One region of the Streptomyces sp. NPDC002886 genome, then DNA from elsewhere that is predicted to be linked to it. Evidence: riboswitches for the same ligand, from Rfam matches in the RefSeq annotation. Region 1 holds a riboswitch; each other region holds the start of a gene.

Region 1 (4,947 bases):
ATGACCGGCTTCGATCTCGGCGCCCTGCTGGCCGAGCGGGGTGGCGAGCGGTACGAACTGCACGCCCGCCACCTCAACCACCAGCTGCCCCGGATGCTGCACACCATCGGGTTCGACAAGGTGTACGTGCGCGCCGAGGGAGCCCACTTCTGGGATGCCGAGGGCAACGACTACCTCGACATGCTGGCGGGCTTCGGAGTGATGGGCCTGGGCCGCCACCACCCGGTGGTCCGCCGCGCCCTGCACGACGTGCTGGACGCGCAGCTCGCCGACCTCACCCGCTTCGACTGCCAGCCGCTGCCCGGGCTGCTCGCCGAGAAGCTGCTCTCCCACAGTCCGCACCTGGACCGGGTCTTCTTCGGCAACAGCGGCACGGAAGCGGTGGAGACCGCCCTGAAGTTCGCCCGGTACGCCACCGGGCGCCCCAGGGTCCTCTACTGCGACCACGCCTTCCACGGCCTCACCACGGGCTCGCTCTCGGTCAACGGCGAGTCCGGCTTCCGCGAGGGGTTCGAGCCGCTGCTGCCGGACACCGCGATCGCGCTCGGGGACCTGGACGCGCTGGAGCGGGAGCTGAAGAAGGGGGACGTGGCGGCCCTCGTCGTGGAGCCGATCCAGGGCAAGGGGGTGCTCGCCGCGCCGCCGGGCTTCCTGCTCGCCGCGCAGGAGCTCCTGCACCGGCGGGGGGCGCTGCTGATCGCGGACGAGGTGCAGACCGGCCTCGGACGGACCGGCGACTTCTACGCCTATCAGCACGAGCCCGGAGTCGAACCGGACCTGGTCTGCGTGGCCAAGGCGCTCTCCGGCGGCTACGTGCCGGTCGGCGCGACCCTGGGCAAGGACTGGATCTTCAAGAAGGTCTACTCCTCCATGGACCGGGTGCTCGTCCACTCCGCCAGCTTCGGCTCCAACGCGCAGGCGATGGCGGCCGGGCTCGCCGTCCTCTCCGTCATGGAGGACGAACAGGTGGTGGCTAGGGCCCGCGCGATGGGCGACCTGCTGCGCGGGCGGCTCGCCGCGCTCGTGGACGAGTACGAACTCCTCCACGAGGTACGGGGACGCGGGCTGATGATCGGCATCGAGTTCGGCCGGCCGTCCTCGCTGGGCCTGCGGAGCCGCTGGACCATGCTGCAGGCGGCGCGCAAGGGGCTGTTCGCGCAGATGGTCGTGGTGCCCCTGCTGCAGAAGCACCGGATCCTCACGCAGGTCTCCGGGGATCACCTGGAAGTGATCAAGCTGATCCCGCCGCTGATCGTGGACGAGGCGGACGTCGACCGGTTCGTCGGCGCCTTCCGCGCGGTCATGGACGAGGCCCACGGCGGCGGCGCGCTGATGTGGGACTTCGGCCGGACGCTGGTGAAGCAGGCCGTCGCCAACCGCTGAGCCGCGGCCGGGCGGCGAACCGGCGGTCGGCGAACCGGCGGCCGGCGAACCCGCGGTCGGCGAACCGGCGGACGGGTGGCGATCAGGCGGCTCGGCGGGCGACGGCCCACTTCGTGGGCGTCAGTCCAGCAGCCGGTCGCGGAGCCTGTCGAGGGTCTCGGGCGCGAGCCCGAGGCCCTCGGCCAGGTAGCGCTCCACACCGCCCCACTCCTCGTCGATGGTGTCGAAGGCCGTGGTCAGGTACGGGGCGCGGGCGTCGAAGAGCGGGGCGAGCAGCTCCATCACCTCGGGGGCGCGGGCCTCGGGCGCGTCGCTGCCCCGGCGGACCCGGTAGCGGTTGTGCGGCGCGTTCGACTCCAGGTAGTCCGCGATGATCGCCTCCCGCTCCACGCCCAGCGCGAGCAGGGTGACGGCGATCGACAGGCCGGCCCGGTCCTTCCCGGCGGCGCAGTGCATCAGGGCCGGGACACTGTCCTCGGCGAGCGCGTGCACCACCCGGCTGTGCTCGGCGGTACGGGTACGGATCATCTGCCGGTACGAACGGGACATCCGCGCGGCGGCCCTGCCCTCGCCCAGGAGCTCGCGGAGCTGCGCGAGCTCCCCTTCGCGGACCATCTTCCAGAACTCCCCGCCGGCGGCCGGGTCCGACAGCGGAATGCCGACGTTGCGCACGCCGGGCAGCTCCACGTCCGGACCCTCCAGCGCGTGATCGGCTCCGTTGCGGAAGTCGAAGACGGTGTGCAGCCCGAGCGACCCGAGGAATTGCGCGTCGCTTTCGGTGGCATGCGCCAGATGTCCGCTTCGGAACAGTCGTCCCGACTTGACCCTCCGGCCGTCCGTGGTCGGCAACCCGCCCACGTCGCGGAAGTTGCGCACTCCGGTCAGCGCCGGCTCCTCGTGCGGACTCTGGGGTATCGGCTGGGTCACCGGGCTCCTCCGTGTCGTCGTCGTTGATGGTGTCCGAATTACGCCGGTTGTGGGCAACTTGCCATAACGAGAGGCGAGATCGGACAGGCCCCCGTGAGCCAGATCATACGGTGACGTTGAGTGGCTGATCGCGAATGGCGAATTGCCTTGCTGGGGCGGCTGTTGGAGGTGCGGAATGGACGCAGGGTGACCGGAATTCCGGCGGCCCGTCATCTTCAAGATTCTATTGGGGAATTCATGACTTGTTCCGTGCGGCCGGACTCGATTACGTTCGCGATCGATCCGGACGGACCGCCTAATCCTGCCGCCGACCGGAAACCGCACCCGACTATTCACGCGCGCGGCAGGAGCGGGGGAACCAGGTAAGCCGCTGTCCCGGATCTCCGGTTGAGATCTTTACAACGGGACAGCTCGGGGTGAAGCCGTACATGTGCTGTTCGCCGGCACAGAGGCGGCCGGACATCTCCAGTCCGAACCCGACAGCTCACCTCGCAGGCGTCGGAGAGGAATTCGCCATGCACGGAACGGGTAAGCACCGCCGTCCCAAGTCCCGCTCGATATCCCGCGGATTCGCCGCCGCCGGCACCGGTGGCGCGGCCCTCGCGCTGCCGCTGCTCGGCGCCACCGGCGCCCACGCCGCGGGCGTCCCGGCCGCGGCGCCCGCCGCCGCTCCGGTCCTCGCCCCGCAGGTGGCGGCCGCGCAGGTGCCCGCCGCGCTGCAGGCCGCCCCGGCCGCCGCGCAGAGCGCCCCCACGGTCTACACCGTGGTGCCGGGCGACTACCTCTCCAAGATCGCCGAGCGCCAGCACCTCACCGGTGGCTGGGAGCAGCTCTACGCGGACAACCTCGAGGCCGTCGGCACCGACCCGTCGCTGATTCACCCGGGCCTGGAGCTCACGCTCGGCGCGAAGGGCGCGGCTCCGGCCGAGGCCGCCGAGTCCGCGCCGGCCGAAACGCCGAAGCCGGCCAAGAAGTCCGCTTCGTTCGGTTCCTCCACTTCTGGCGATTCGTCGGATTCCTCCGATGAGGCGGGTTCCTCGAATGAGGAGGCCGCTCCCCAGGACGCCGCCCCCGAGGCTCCCGCCGAGGAGCAGGGCGGTTCCACGTCCACCGGCTTCGTCGCCCCGGTCGGCGGCGGCACCTCCACCGCGTACAAGACCGCCGGCTCCATGTGGTCCAGCGGCTACCACACCGGCGTGGACTTCTCCGCGAGCACCGGCACCACCGTCAAGGCGGTCGGCGCCGGCACCGTGGTCTCGGCCGGCTGGGGCGGCGCGTACGGCAACGAGGTCGTCATCCGGCACGCCGACGGCAAGTACAGCCAGTACGCGCACCTTTCCCAGCTCTCCGTCTCGTCCGGCCAGAGCGTCACCGCCGGGCAGACCCTCGGCTTCTCCGGTGCCACGGGCAACGTGACCGGCCCGCACCTGCACTTCGAGATCCGCACCGGGCCCTCGTACGGCTCGGACATCGACCCGCTGGCCTACCTGCGGTCCAAGGGCGTCAGCATCTGAGGCCGAGGCGCTGTCGGAGGTGCCGGTTAGGCTGCACGTTCCGGCACGGGACGGGACGGGCGTGGCATGAAGGTCAGCGCAAGGGAGCTCAACCGCTCCACCCTCGCACGGCAGTTGCTGCTGCGGCGCGAGGCGATGGGCGTCGGTGACGCGGTCCGCAGGGTGGTCGCCCTGCAGGCGCAGCACGCGGCCTCGCCCTACCTCGCGCTGTGGAACCGGCTCGCCGGTTTCGACCCGGCGGACCTCGACGCGGCCTTCACGGGGCGCGAGGTCCTCAAGTCGACGCTGATGCGGCTGACCCTGCACGCGGTGCACGCGCGGGACTACCCGTCCTTCCGCGAGGCCGTGCAGCCGTCCGTACGGGCCGCCCGGCTCGGGACCCGCTTCACGGACTCGGGGCTGACGGCCGGGGACGCCGACCTCCTCGTGCCGGAGCTGCTGGACTTCGCCGACCGGCCCCGTACGACGGCGGAGTGCGAGGCCTGGCTCGGACACCGGCTGGGGTCCGCGCCGCAGCCGGGAGCGTGGTGGGGGCTGCGGCAGTACGCGCCGCTGCTGCACGCGCCCACCGCCGCGCCGTGGTCGTTCGGGGAGCGTCCGTCGTACGTCGCACCCCCGAGCCGGCCGCGCACCGTACCGGCGGACCCGGAGGCGGCGGAGGAGTCCTTGCGGACGCTGGTCCTGCGCTACCTGGAGGGGTTCGGGCCGGCGTCGGCGGCGGACGTCGCGCAGTTCTCCCTGGTCCAGCGGTCCAGGGTCCGCCAGGCCCTGCGCGCGCTGGAGCTGGCCGGCGGGCTCGAGCGGCTGACGGGGCCGGACGGCGAGGAGCTGTTCGACGTCCAGGGCGCGCCGATCCCGGAGGAGGACACGCCGGCGCCGCCCCGGCTGATGGCCATGTGGGACAGCGTGCTGCTGGCCTACGCCGACCGGAGCCGCATCGTTCCGCCGGCGTACCGCAAGCTCGTCGCGCGGATGAACGGCGACACCCTGGCGACCCTGCTGGTCGACGGCCACGTCGCCGGCGTGTGGCGGCCGTCCGGCGCCGGCATCGAGGCCACCGCCTTCCACCCGCTGCCGGAGGAGGTCTGGGAGGCCCTCGCCGGCGAGGCCCGGGCGCTGACGG
Region 2 (4,947 bases), on a different contig from region 1:
TGCTCTCGGTCGTCGGCGACATCGACCCCGAGAAGACCCTCGCCTGGGTGGAGAAGTACTTCGGCACCATCCCCGGCCACGACGGCAAGCAGCCGCCGCGCGACGGTTCGCTCCCCGAGATCATGGGCGGGCAGCTGCGCGAGGAGATCGTCGAGGAGGTCCCGGCCCGCGCGCTGATGGCGGCCTACCGCCTCCCGCACGACGGCACCCGCGAGTGCGACGCCGCCGACGTGGCGCTGACCGTCCTGGGCAGCGGCGAGTCCTCCCGTCTGCACAACCGGCTGGTGCGCCGTGACCAGAGTGCCGTGGCCGCCGGCTTCGGCATGCTGCGCCTCGCCGGCGCGCCCTCGCTGGGCTGGCTGGACGTCAAGACCTCCAGCGGGGTCGAGGTGCCCGCCATCGAGGCGGCCGTGGACGAGGAGCTCGCGCGGTTCGCCGCCGAGGGCCCGACGGCCGAGGAGATGGAGCGCGCGCAGGCCCAGCTGGAGCGCGAGTGGCTGGACCGGCTGAGCACGGTGGCGGGCCGCGCCGACGAACTGTGCCGCTTCGCGGTGCTGTTCGGCGACCCGCAGCTGGCGCTGACCGCCGTCCAGCGCGTCCTCGACATCACCGCCGAGGAGGTGCAGGCCGTGGCCGCGGCCCGACTGCGCCCCGACAACCGGGCGGTGCTCGTCTACGAGCCGATCGCCGCGGACGACGCCGAAGACACCGAAGAGACCGACGCGAGCGACCAGAACGAGGGGGCGGAGCAGTGAGCGACACCGCAGCCGACACCGCAGCCGTCACGATGACCTTCCACCCGCGCCCCGAGGCCGGCGAGCCGCAGCCGTGGGCCTTCCCGGCCCCCGAGCGCGGGGTACTGGCCAACGGCCTGACCCTGCTGCGCTGCCAGCGCCCGGGCCAGCAGGTCGTCGCGGTCGAGATCAACCTCGCCGCCCCGCTCGACGCGGAGCCCGAGGGCCTCGACGGCGTGGCCACGATCATGGTCCGCGCCCTGTCGGAGGGCACCGACAAGCGCTCCGCCGAGGAGTTCGCCGCCGAGCTGGAGCGCTGCGGCGCCACCCTCGACGCGCACGCCGACCACCCCGGCCTGCGGGTCTCCCTGGAGGTCCCGGCCTCCCGCCTGCACAAGGCGCTGGGGCTGGTCGCCGAGGCGCTGCGCGCGCCGGCCTTCGCCGACGCCGAGGTCGACCGCCTGGTGCGCAACCGGCTCGACGAGATCCCGCACGAGAGCGCCAACCCGCAGCGCCGCGCCGCCAAGCAGCTCTCGAAGGAGCTCTTCCCGGCCACCCTGCGGATGTCGCGCCCGCGTCAGGGAACCGAGGAGACGGTCGCCCGCATCGACTCCGCGGCCGTACGCGCCTTCTACGAGGCCCACGTGCGCCCCGCGACCGCCACCGCGGTGGTCGTGGGCGATCTGACCGGCATCGACCTGGACGCCGTCCTGGCCGACACCCTGGGCGCGTGGACCGGCGACACCACCGCCCCGCGCCCGGTCCCGCCGATCACCGCCGACGACACGGGCCGCGTGGTCATCGTGGACCGGCCCGGCGCGGTCCAGACGCAGCTGCTGATCGGCCGCATCGGGGCGGACCGGCACGACCGGGTCTGGGCGCCCCAGGTGCTCGGCACGTACTGCCTGGGCGGCACGCTCACCTCCCGGCTGGACAAGGTGCTGCGCGAGGAGAAGGGGTACACGTACGGCGTGCGCGCCTTCGGCCAGGTGCTGCGCTCCACCGCCGACGGCAAGGGCGCCTCGATGCTCGCCATCAGCGGCTCGGTGGACACCCCGAACACCGGCCCGGCCCTGGACGACCTCTGGACGGTGCTGCGTACCCTCGCGGAGGGCGGCCTGACCGACGCCGAACGGGACGTGGCCGTGCAGAACTTGGTGGGGGTGGCCCCGCTGAAGTTCGAGACGGCGGCCTCCGTCGCGGGCACGCTCGCCGACCAGGTCGAGCAGGAGCTTCCGGACGACTACCAGGCGCAGTTGTACGCGCGGCTGGCCGAAACGGGGACGGTGGAGGCCACTTCGGCGGTCGTCAGCGCCTTCCCGGTGGACCGTCTGGTCACGGTCCTGGTCGGGGACGCCTCGCTGATCGAGGAGCCGGTACGGGCCCTCGGCATCGGCGAAGTGACCGTGGTCGCCAACTGATCGTCAGTTGATCTCCGGCGGGCCGTCAACTGGCCCGCCGCGGAAGGGGCTCCGGCGGCTTGTCCGCTGGGGTCCCTTTTGGGTTGCTTGTCCCTTTTCTGGTGTGGTTGCTTGTATGTGGTGTGGCGTACGCAACAAAAAGGCGCGTCTGTTTGGCGATTGACTGATGATCCGCCTAGCGTCGGCCGTGCTGTCCGTCAGTTGTAACCGCCGCGTCCGCGGCACCGGGCAGTGATCGCCGAGTCCCCGTCAGGCGCGAGCCTGGGGAGCCGGGGACCCACTTGTGTCCCTGGGGTGAATCGGACCGCCTCGCAAGAGGGGGCCCGTAGGAGACCTTCCTGCTCCGAACCCGTCAGCTAACCCGGTAGGCGAGAGGGAAGGAAAGGATCAGCCCCTTCATGGCGTTTGGCAGTAGTGCCGCCGGCAAGCACCGTGGTTCGAGCCGTCTGAGCCGCAAGACCGCCGGCTACGCCGGCATAGCCGCCCTCGCCGCCACCGGCGTCGTGGGCTCCCTGGCCGGTCCCGCGTTCGCCGCGGACAAGTCCCCCTCGCTGGAGGACACCGGCGCCCTGAACACCATCGTGCTGGCCGACGAGCTCGCCGGTGACGTAGAGGCCCAGGCCCAGTCCCAGGAGCGGGCCGCCGAGGCCGCCGCCGCCAAGGCGCAGGCCGAGGCCGACGCCCGCCAGCGGGCCGCCGAGGCGAAGGCGAAGGCCGAAGCCCAGGCCAAGGCCGAGCGCGAGGCCGCCGAGCGCGCCGCCCGCGAAGAGGAGCGCAAGCGCCTCAACACCTTCGTTTCGCCGATCGACGGCTCCTACGTCAGCACGCAGTACCACGCGGGCGGCGGCATGTGGTCCTCCGGCAGCCACACCGGCATCGACTTCCACGCCTCCTCCGGCACCTCCGTGCACGCGGTCGGCCTGGGCACCGTGGTCGAGGCGGGCTGGGGCGGCGCGTACGGCAACAACGTCGTCATCAAGCACGCCGACGGCACGTACACCCAGTACGGTCACATGTCCTCGCTGAGCGTCCGGGTCGGCCAGCAGGTCACCCCGGGCCAGCAGATCGGCCTGTCGGGCTCCACCGGCAACTCCAGCGGCCCGCACCTGCACTTCGAGGCCCGCACCGGCGCCGACTACGGTTCGGACATCAACCCCCTCACGTACCTGCGCTCGCACGGCGTCAGCGTCTGACCCGCTCGCCCCAGCGCACGTCTTCCGCGAAGGCCCCGGCTCTTTGAGAGCCGGGGCCTTCGTCGTGTTTCGCACTCCGCATTGTGTGAATGTTTCGTATTTCCGGCCGTCCTCGGAAATTATCGTGTGTTGCAATAGAGTCGCAACGCGCACAGCCATACGAAAAAGGCGGAGGTCCGGTCTTGCGTATTCCCGCGCACACGGTATGCACAGCGATCCGCGACGACATCGTCTCCGGGGTGTTCGGGCCCGGCGCCCGGCTGACCGAGGAGGTCCTGGCCCGCAGGTACGGGGTCTCGCGCGTTCCGGTGCGCGAGGCGCTGCGCACGTTGGAGTCCGAGGGGTTCGTGACCACCCGCCGGCATGCCGGTGCCTGCGTGGCCGAGCCGACCGAGCAGGAGGCGGCCGACCTCCTGGAGCTGCGGATGCTGCTGGAGCCCCTCGCGGCCGCCCGGGCGGCCAGGCGGCGCAGCGAGGCCCACCTCAAGGTGCTGCGCGGGCTGGTCAGGCTGGGCCAAGAGCGCGCCAGGAGGGGCCAGGGGGAGGATCTGCGCTCCCTGGGCGGCTGGTTCCACGAGACGCTCTCCCAGGCCTCGGGCAGCCCCGGACTCATCGCCCTGCTCACCCAGATGCGCCACAAGGTGGCCTGGATGTACGTGGTGGAGGCCCCGGTGCGGCCCGCGGAGTCCTGGGCGGAGCACGGCGCGATCGTGGACGCGGTGGCCCGGGGCGACGCGGAGCGGGCCCGGATGCTGATGGCGGCGCACGTGGACCGCGCGGCGGGGGCGCACAGGATGCGCGTGAGGACTTTGCAACCTGCCGTAAACACGGCGAGCGTTCCGCATTAACAAACGCCGTATACAAAGAGAGGATATCCGGGCCGGTAATTAGTGCCCCGAGCCCCTTTGTAATTCCCCGCGCCCCGGGCGCCATTATGCCGCCGGAATTCGGGCCACCGGGACGGGCCGTTCCGAAATGGCCGGGCAGAGCCGGCCGGCCGGATCCCCGCACGGAAAGCAGCGAAGCCGTTGCCCTCGACCTCGTGGGTCGGGGGCAACGGCTTCGCCGTGCAAGTCCAGCAAGTCCTGCGGGTCGAACCCGAAGGGTCAGACGGTCTCGGGGAGCTCCTCGAGGCCCTCGGCGACCAGCTTCGCGAGGCGGTCCAGCGCGGCCTCGGCGCCATCGGCGGAGGACGAGAGGACGATCTCCTCGCCGCCCTGGGCGCCCAGGCCCAGAACCGCCAGCATGGAGGCGGCGTTGACGGGGTCGCCGCCGGCCTTCGCGATGGTCACCGGGACGCCGGAAGCGGTCGTCGCGCGGACGAAGATCGAGGCGGGACGAGCGTGCAGGCCCTCGGCCCAGCCGACGTTGACGCGGCGCTCTGCCATGGTGATGCCCTTCAGGTGCTTACGGGTTGTCTAGACCAGTCTCTCACGACGTCCGGAATGGTCGAACCGACCTTCGGCCCGAGTTTCCCGCCGTTCGACCTCCCCCAGCTTGCCCTGATTCGAGCCAGCTTGCCCGATGCGCCGCGCCCAGGCCAATCGAACCGTTCGCGCCTTAAGGTGACCCCATGACCACCGCGTCCGACCCCTCGTA
Region 3 (4,947 bases), on a different contig from region 1:
CGCGGCCCGGTAGGCCGCGGCCAGCTCCGGGTCCACGGCGAGGCGGGCCTGCATCTCCTTCATCACGCCGTTGGCCTCCAGCGTGCCGATCGCACCGGCGGCCCGCGGGCAGGTCAAGTAGTACAGCGTCGGGAAGGGGGTGCCGTCGGGGAGCCGCGGGGCGGTCTCCACCACGTCCGGCTGCCCGCAGGGGCAGCGGTGCGCGATGGCGCGGAGCCCGCGCGGGGGGCGGCCGAGCTGCTGTTCGAACGCCTCGATGTCGGCGGCGGTCGGCTCGGTCCGGTCGGTCTGGGGCGGGGGCGTCTGCATGCCTGGAGGAAGTCTTTTCGTTCTCGTGGATGGGTGGGACTCAGTCGCCCGGGCGGTCGGCCTTGTCGACGCCGTCCCAGACGTTGGAGTACCAGGGCCGGTCGGTGGCGGCCTGTCCGCCGCGGCGCTGCTCTCCCGCGGCGGCTCCGGGGTCGGTCATGATGTAGCTGACCTCACCCGGCCGGACGAAGTGCAGGTGCTTGCGCGCCTGCTGCTCGGCGTACGCGTTGTCCTGCCAGCGGGCCTTCTCGTCGCGCAGCCGTTCCAGCCGGTCCCGCGCGGAGACCGCCTCCTTCTGCTGCTGCGCGATCTCCGAGCGCTGGGAGACGTACTGGCGCATCGGATACGCGAGGGCGACGACCAGGGTACAGAGGACGAGCACGAGCAGGGCGGCCCGGCCGGTGAGCCGGCTGCGGCGGACCTGCCGGCGGGACTGCGAGCGGTACACGTGTGCCGCGGTCCGCTCACCGAGCTGCTTGAGCCTGGTCGCGGTCGAGAACGTGGCGAACCGGTCCCGGTTCCCGGCCATTGATCCGCCTCCCCTATATGCGCACGACGCACTACGTCCCCGCACACGGTACGGGACCGAGTGCGGGGACGTAGGGAGGCTTGCGCCCCTAAGGACCGATCAGGGTGTTCAGCCCTTGAAGCGCGGGAAGGCGCTGCGGCCGGCGTACACCGCGGCGTCGTCGAGGATCTCCTCGATGCGCAGCAGCTGGTTGTACTTGGCGACGCGGTCCGAGCGGGCCGGGGCGCCGGTCTTGATCTGGCCGCAGTTCACGGCGACCGCGAGGTCGGCGATCGTGACGTCCTCGGTCTCACCGGAACGGTGGGACATCATGCACTTGAAACCGTTGCGCTGGGCCATCTCGACGGCGTCCAGGGTCTCGGTCAGCGAACCGATCTGGTTCACCTTGACGAGCAGGGCGTTCGCCGAGCCCTCTTCGATGCCGCGGGCGAGACGCTCGGGGTTGGTGACGAAGAGGTCGTCGCCGACGATCTGGACCTTGGAGCCCAGGCGGTCGGTGAGGGTCTTCCAGCCGGCCCAGTCGTCCTCGAACAGCGGGTCCTCGATGGAGACCAGCGGGTACGCGTCGACGAGCTCGGCGTAGTAGTCGGTCATCTCGGCGGCCGAGCGGGACTTGCCCTCGAACTCGTAGTTGCCGTCCTTGTAGAACTCGGACGCGGCGACGTCGAGCGCGAGCGCGATCTGGGTGCCCGGGACGTAGCCGGCCTGCTTGATGGCCTCGACGATGAGGTCGAGCGCGGCGCGGTTCGACTCGAGGTTCGGCGCGAAGCCGCCCTCGTCGCCCAGACCGGTGGAGAGGCCCTTGGTGTGCAGGACCTTCTTGAGGGTGTGGTAGACCTCGGCACCCCAGCGAAGGGCCTCGGAGAAGGACTCCGCGCCGATCGGGGCGATCATGAACTCCTGGATGTCGACGTTGGAGTCGGCGTGCGACCCACCGTTCAGGATGTTCATCATCGGAACGGGCAGCAGGTGCGCGTTCGGGCCGCCGAGGTAGCGGAACAGCGGGAGGTCCGAGGCCTCGGACGCGGCGTGCGCGACGGCGAGGGAGACGCCCAGGATGGCGTTGGCGCCGAGGGAGCCCTTGTTCTCGGTGGCGTCCAGGTCGATCATCGCCTGGTCGATCAGGCGCTGCTCGGTGGCGTCGTAGCCGACGAGCTCCGGGCCGAGCTGCTCGATGACGGCGAGGACGGCCTTCTCTACGCCCTTGCCGAAGTAACGGTTGGGGTCACCGTCACGGAGCTCTACGGCTTCGAACGCTCCGGTGGAGGCGCCGGACGGGACTGCAGCACGGCCGGTGCTGCCATCGTCGAGGCCCACCTCGACCTCGACCGTGGGGTTGCCTCGGGAGTCCAGGATTTCCCGGGCTACGACGACGTCGATGGACGGCACGAGCATCTCCTTCTGGGATGTGACGCTGGGTGTGCGGTGGCGTGTCAGGCCGTGGGATGGCCTTGCCGCTTAGAGCCTAACCGCCTCCGGGCACTCGGCCAGCCGACCGCCCGGGGGCTGGGACGAAAAAGGGCCTGAATGCCCCTCTTACAGGACATAGGACCCTTGATCATCGGCCTTTCGGAGGCTTCGTCAGGCCGGAGACATCCGCACACAGCACCGCCCGGCGCGAAGGGGGTTACGCGCCGGGCGGTGGAATCGCTGGTGGAACTACGCGGTGGAACTACTGCGCGTCGCGGAAGCGGACACGAGCGTTCTCACGGCTTTCAGCTGAGGTTCAGCTTCTGGCCGGGGTAGATCAGGTTGGCGTCCGACACGATCTCCTTGTTGAGCTCGAAGAGCTTCTCCCAGCCACCGGACACGTTGTTCGCGTCGGCGATCGCACCCAGCGTGTCGCCGGACTTGACCTCGTAGGAGCCGTTGCCCGTCTTCGGGGCGGCGGCCGGACGCTCGGAGCGGGTCGTCGGAGCCTCGACGCGCTTGGTCTCCTTCTTCGGAGCCTCGGCCTTCGGCTTCGGCTTCACCTTCGGCGCGGCCGGCTTCGGCTGCGTCTTCGGCTTGGAGGGGGTGGTCGTCCCCGAGCCGCCGCCGGTGTAGGAGGAGTTCGACAGGCCGACGCCGCAGGACGGCCAGGCGCCCTTGCCCTGGCCCTTGAGGACCTTCTCGGCGATGGCTATCTGCTGGCCCTTGGAGGCCTGGTTGGCCTGCGCGGCGTACGCCTTGCCGCCGTACGCGGCCCAGGTGGAGGACGAGAACTGCAGGCCGCCGTAGTAGCCGTTGCCCGTGTTGATGGACCAGTTGCCGCCGGACTCGCACGAGGCGACCCGGTCCCACTCGGCGCCGGTCGCGGCGGAAGCGGTGCCCGCGGCCATCAGCGGCGCGGCCACGGCGACACCGGCGACACCGGCGAGCGTGACGATGCGGACGGCCTTGGAGCCGCGACGGTGCTTGCCCTTGCCCGAAAGCAGCATGGAGTTCTCCTCACCGACGCCTACGAGGTGAGCTGTCGGGTTCGGGCGAGTGAGTGCCCGGCCGAGCGACCTAGCGCTCGTCTTAACCCCTAGCCGGCGATGTGACCGTCTCTCAACGGCCGCTACCGGCGCCTACCTTGGTTCCCCCGCTCCTGCCTTCGGCGCTTTACGCGACGAGTGTTCCCTCCGTCCGCCGGCAGGATTCGGCGATGCGGTCGAAGGAGCCCGCGGTGGCGAGCGATTCAGAAGGTAGACAGGTCTCCCCCCGATGTTCAACGAGGAACATCGGGGGGAACCGGTGCCTACTTGCGCTCCCCGGAAGGGTGTTTGCGCAGGTGAGGGCGGGGTTTGCGGAACCCGCCGGACCGGACACGCCAGTTGACCTGAAGAGACACATGTCTCACTTACAGAAAACGGACAATCAGCTGGTTCCGGGCGACTTAAGTGCCCCTATTGATCCGTTAGATCCAGATTCTGGCCGGGCTTGATCAGGTCCGCATCGCCGCCGATGACCTGCTCGTTGGCCTCGTAGAGACCCTTCCAGCCACCCTTCACTCCGTTGGCGTCCGCGATCTCGATGAGGCTGTCGCCCGCCTTCACGGTGTACGTCGACTCCGACGCGGCATCAGACGCGGAGGCCGTCTCGACCGCGGCCGGGCCGCGGTGCTTGCCGCCGCCCTCGGTCGAACCGGAAGCCGAACCGGAGGCCGCACCGGGGGTCGGCGTCGCGCCCGGAGCGGTGGACGCACCGGGTGCGGCCGGAGTCGTCGGGGCCGTGGGATCAACCGGGTTGACCGTATTTGCCGGGTTCGTCGGGTCCCCCGGATTGGACGGGGACACCGGAGTCGTCAGGTCCCCCGACGGCGGAGCCACCGGCGTGGTGGGGCCGACCGGAGCGGTCGGGTCCCCGGACGGCGGCGCCACCGGGGTGGTGGGGTCCACCGGGCTCGTGGGAGCCGTCGGGTCGCCCGGGAGTCCCGGGGGCGTCTCCAGGTCCGGCGCGGGCATGACGGGCAGTTCGCCGGGCACGCCGATCGGGTAGTCGGGCTGCGTCGAGGCCGACGGGGCCTCGGGAGCCGGGGTCTTCGGCGTAGGGGCTCCGAAGTCCGTGGACGGCTTGCCCGAGCCGGTGTGGGGCACGGAGTCGTCCGGGCGGGAGGGCGCCGGGGAGGCGGATCCGGAACCGCTGGGCAGGCCCGGGTCCACCTCGGCGGCGGGCGCGTCCTGGGTCAGACCGGCCGGCACTCCGCACAGCGGCCACGCCTGCGGGCCCTGGGAAGCCAGCACGCGCTCGGCGACCGCGATCTGCTGGGAGCGGCTGGCCAGGTCGGCGCGCTCGGCGAAGTCGAGCCCGCCGGCCCTCTTCCACTGCTCCTGGGTGAACTGCAGCCCGCCGTACGCGCCGCCGCCGAAGTTGGCACTCCACGTGCCGCCGCTCTCGCATTCGGCGACCTTGTCCCATGTGGAGGTCTCCGCCGCGCTCGCGCCCGTGGCGGCGAGCAGCGGCAGGGCGAGTGCGGTGCCGGTGACTCCGGCGGTGACGACAAGTGCGGGCACTTGTCGGGGGCGTCTGTGGCGGCCGTTCCCGGAACGCATGAGGCTGCACCTTTCGCATAACGGCGGGGTAACGGCAGAACCTAGCGGCCTTCGAACGCCTGTCACAAGTTTGGGCAGTGAACTGACTTCGGA

What was found. Region 1 has a riboswitch for cyclic di-AMP ahead of ACFYYB_RS03955 (LysM peptidoglycan-binding domain-containing M23 family metallopeptidase). Riboswitches for the same ligand answer to the same signal wherever they lie in the genome.
Region 2: linked by a shared signal. The riboswitch ahead of ACFYYB_RS30680 (M23 family metallopeptidase) and the one ahead of ACFYYB_RS03955 (LysM peptidoglycan-binding domain-containing M23 family metallopeptidase) in region 1 are both predicted to bind cyclic di-AMP.
Region 3: linked by a shared signal. The riboswitch ahead of ACFYYB_RS31600 (transglycosylase family protein) and the one ahead of ACFYYB_RS03955 (LysM peptidoglycan-binding domain-containing M23 family metallopeptidase) in region 1 are both predicted to bind cyclic di-AMP.

What each region holds. Positions count from the first base shown of each region.
Region 1 is NZ_JBIAPV010000001.1:879,996-884,942, reverse strand. Features, by position in the region: gene ACFYYB_RS03965 (aspartate aminotransferase family protein) at 1-1,383, shown strand; gene hpnH (adenosyl-hopene transferase HpnH) at 1-4, shown strand, start outside; gene ACFYYB_RS03960 (tyrosine-protein phosphatase) at 1,504-2,310, opposite strand; cyclic di-AMP (ydaO/yuaA leader) riboswitch at 2,626-2,821, shown strand; gene ACFYYB_RS03955 (LysM peptidoglycan-binding domain-containing M23 family metallopeptidase) at 2,826-3,824, shown strand; gene ACFYYB_RS03950 (winged helix DNA-binding domain-containing protein) at 3,891-4,947, shown strand, end outside.
Region 2 is NZ_JBIAPV010000008.1:188,310-193,256, reverse strand. Features, by position in the region: gene ACFYYB_RS30690 (M16 family metallopeptidase) at 1-755, shown strand, start outside; gene ACFYYB_RS30685 (M16 family metallopeptidase) at 788-2,155, shown strand; cyclic di-AMP (ydaO/yuaA leader) riboswitch at 2,382-2,541, shown strand; gene ACFYYB_RS30680 (M23 family metallopeptidase) at 2,554-3,348, shown strand; gene ACFYYB_RS30675 (GntR family transcriptional regulator) at 3,531-4,196, shown strand; gene ACFYYB_RS30670 (HPr family phosphocarrier protein) at 4,455-4,736, opposite strand; gene ACFYYB_RS30665 (GNAT family N-acetyltransferase) at 4,922-4,947, shown strand, end outside.
Region 3 is NZ_JBIAPV010000009.1:91,458-96,404, forward strand. Features, by position in the region: gene ACFYYB_RS31585 (DUF501 domain-containing protein) at 1-309, opposite strand, end outside; gene ACFYYB_RS31590 (septum formation initiator family protein) at 350-838, opposite strand; gene eno (phosphopyruvate hydratase) at 947-2,233, opposite strand; gene ACFYYB_RS31600 (transglycosylase family protein) at 2,554-3,258, opposite strand; cyclic di-AMP (ydaO/yuaA leader) riboswitch at 3,261-3,432, opposite strand; gene ACFYYB_RS31605 (transglycosylase family protein) at 3,709-4,815, opposite strand.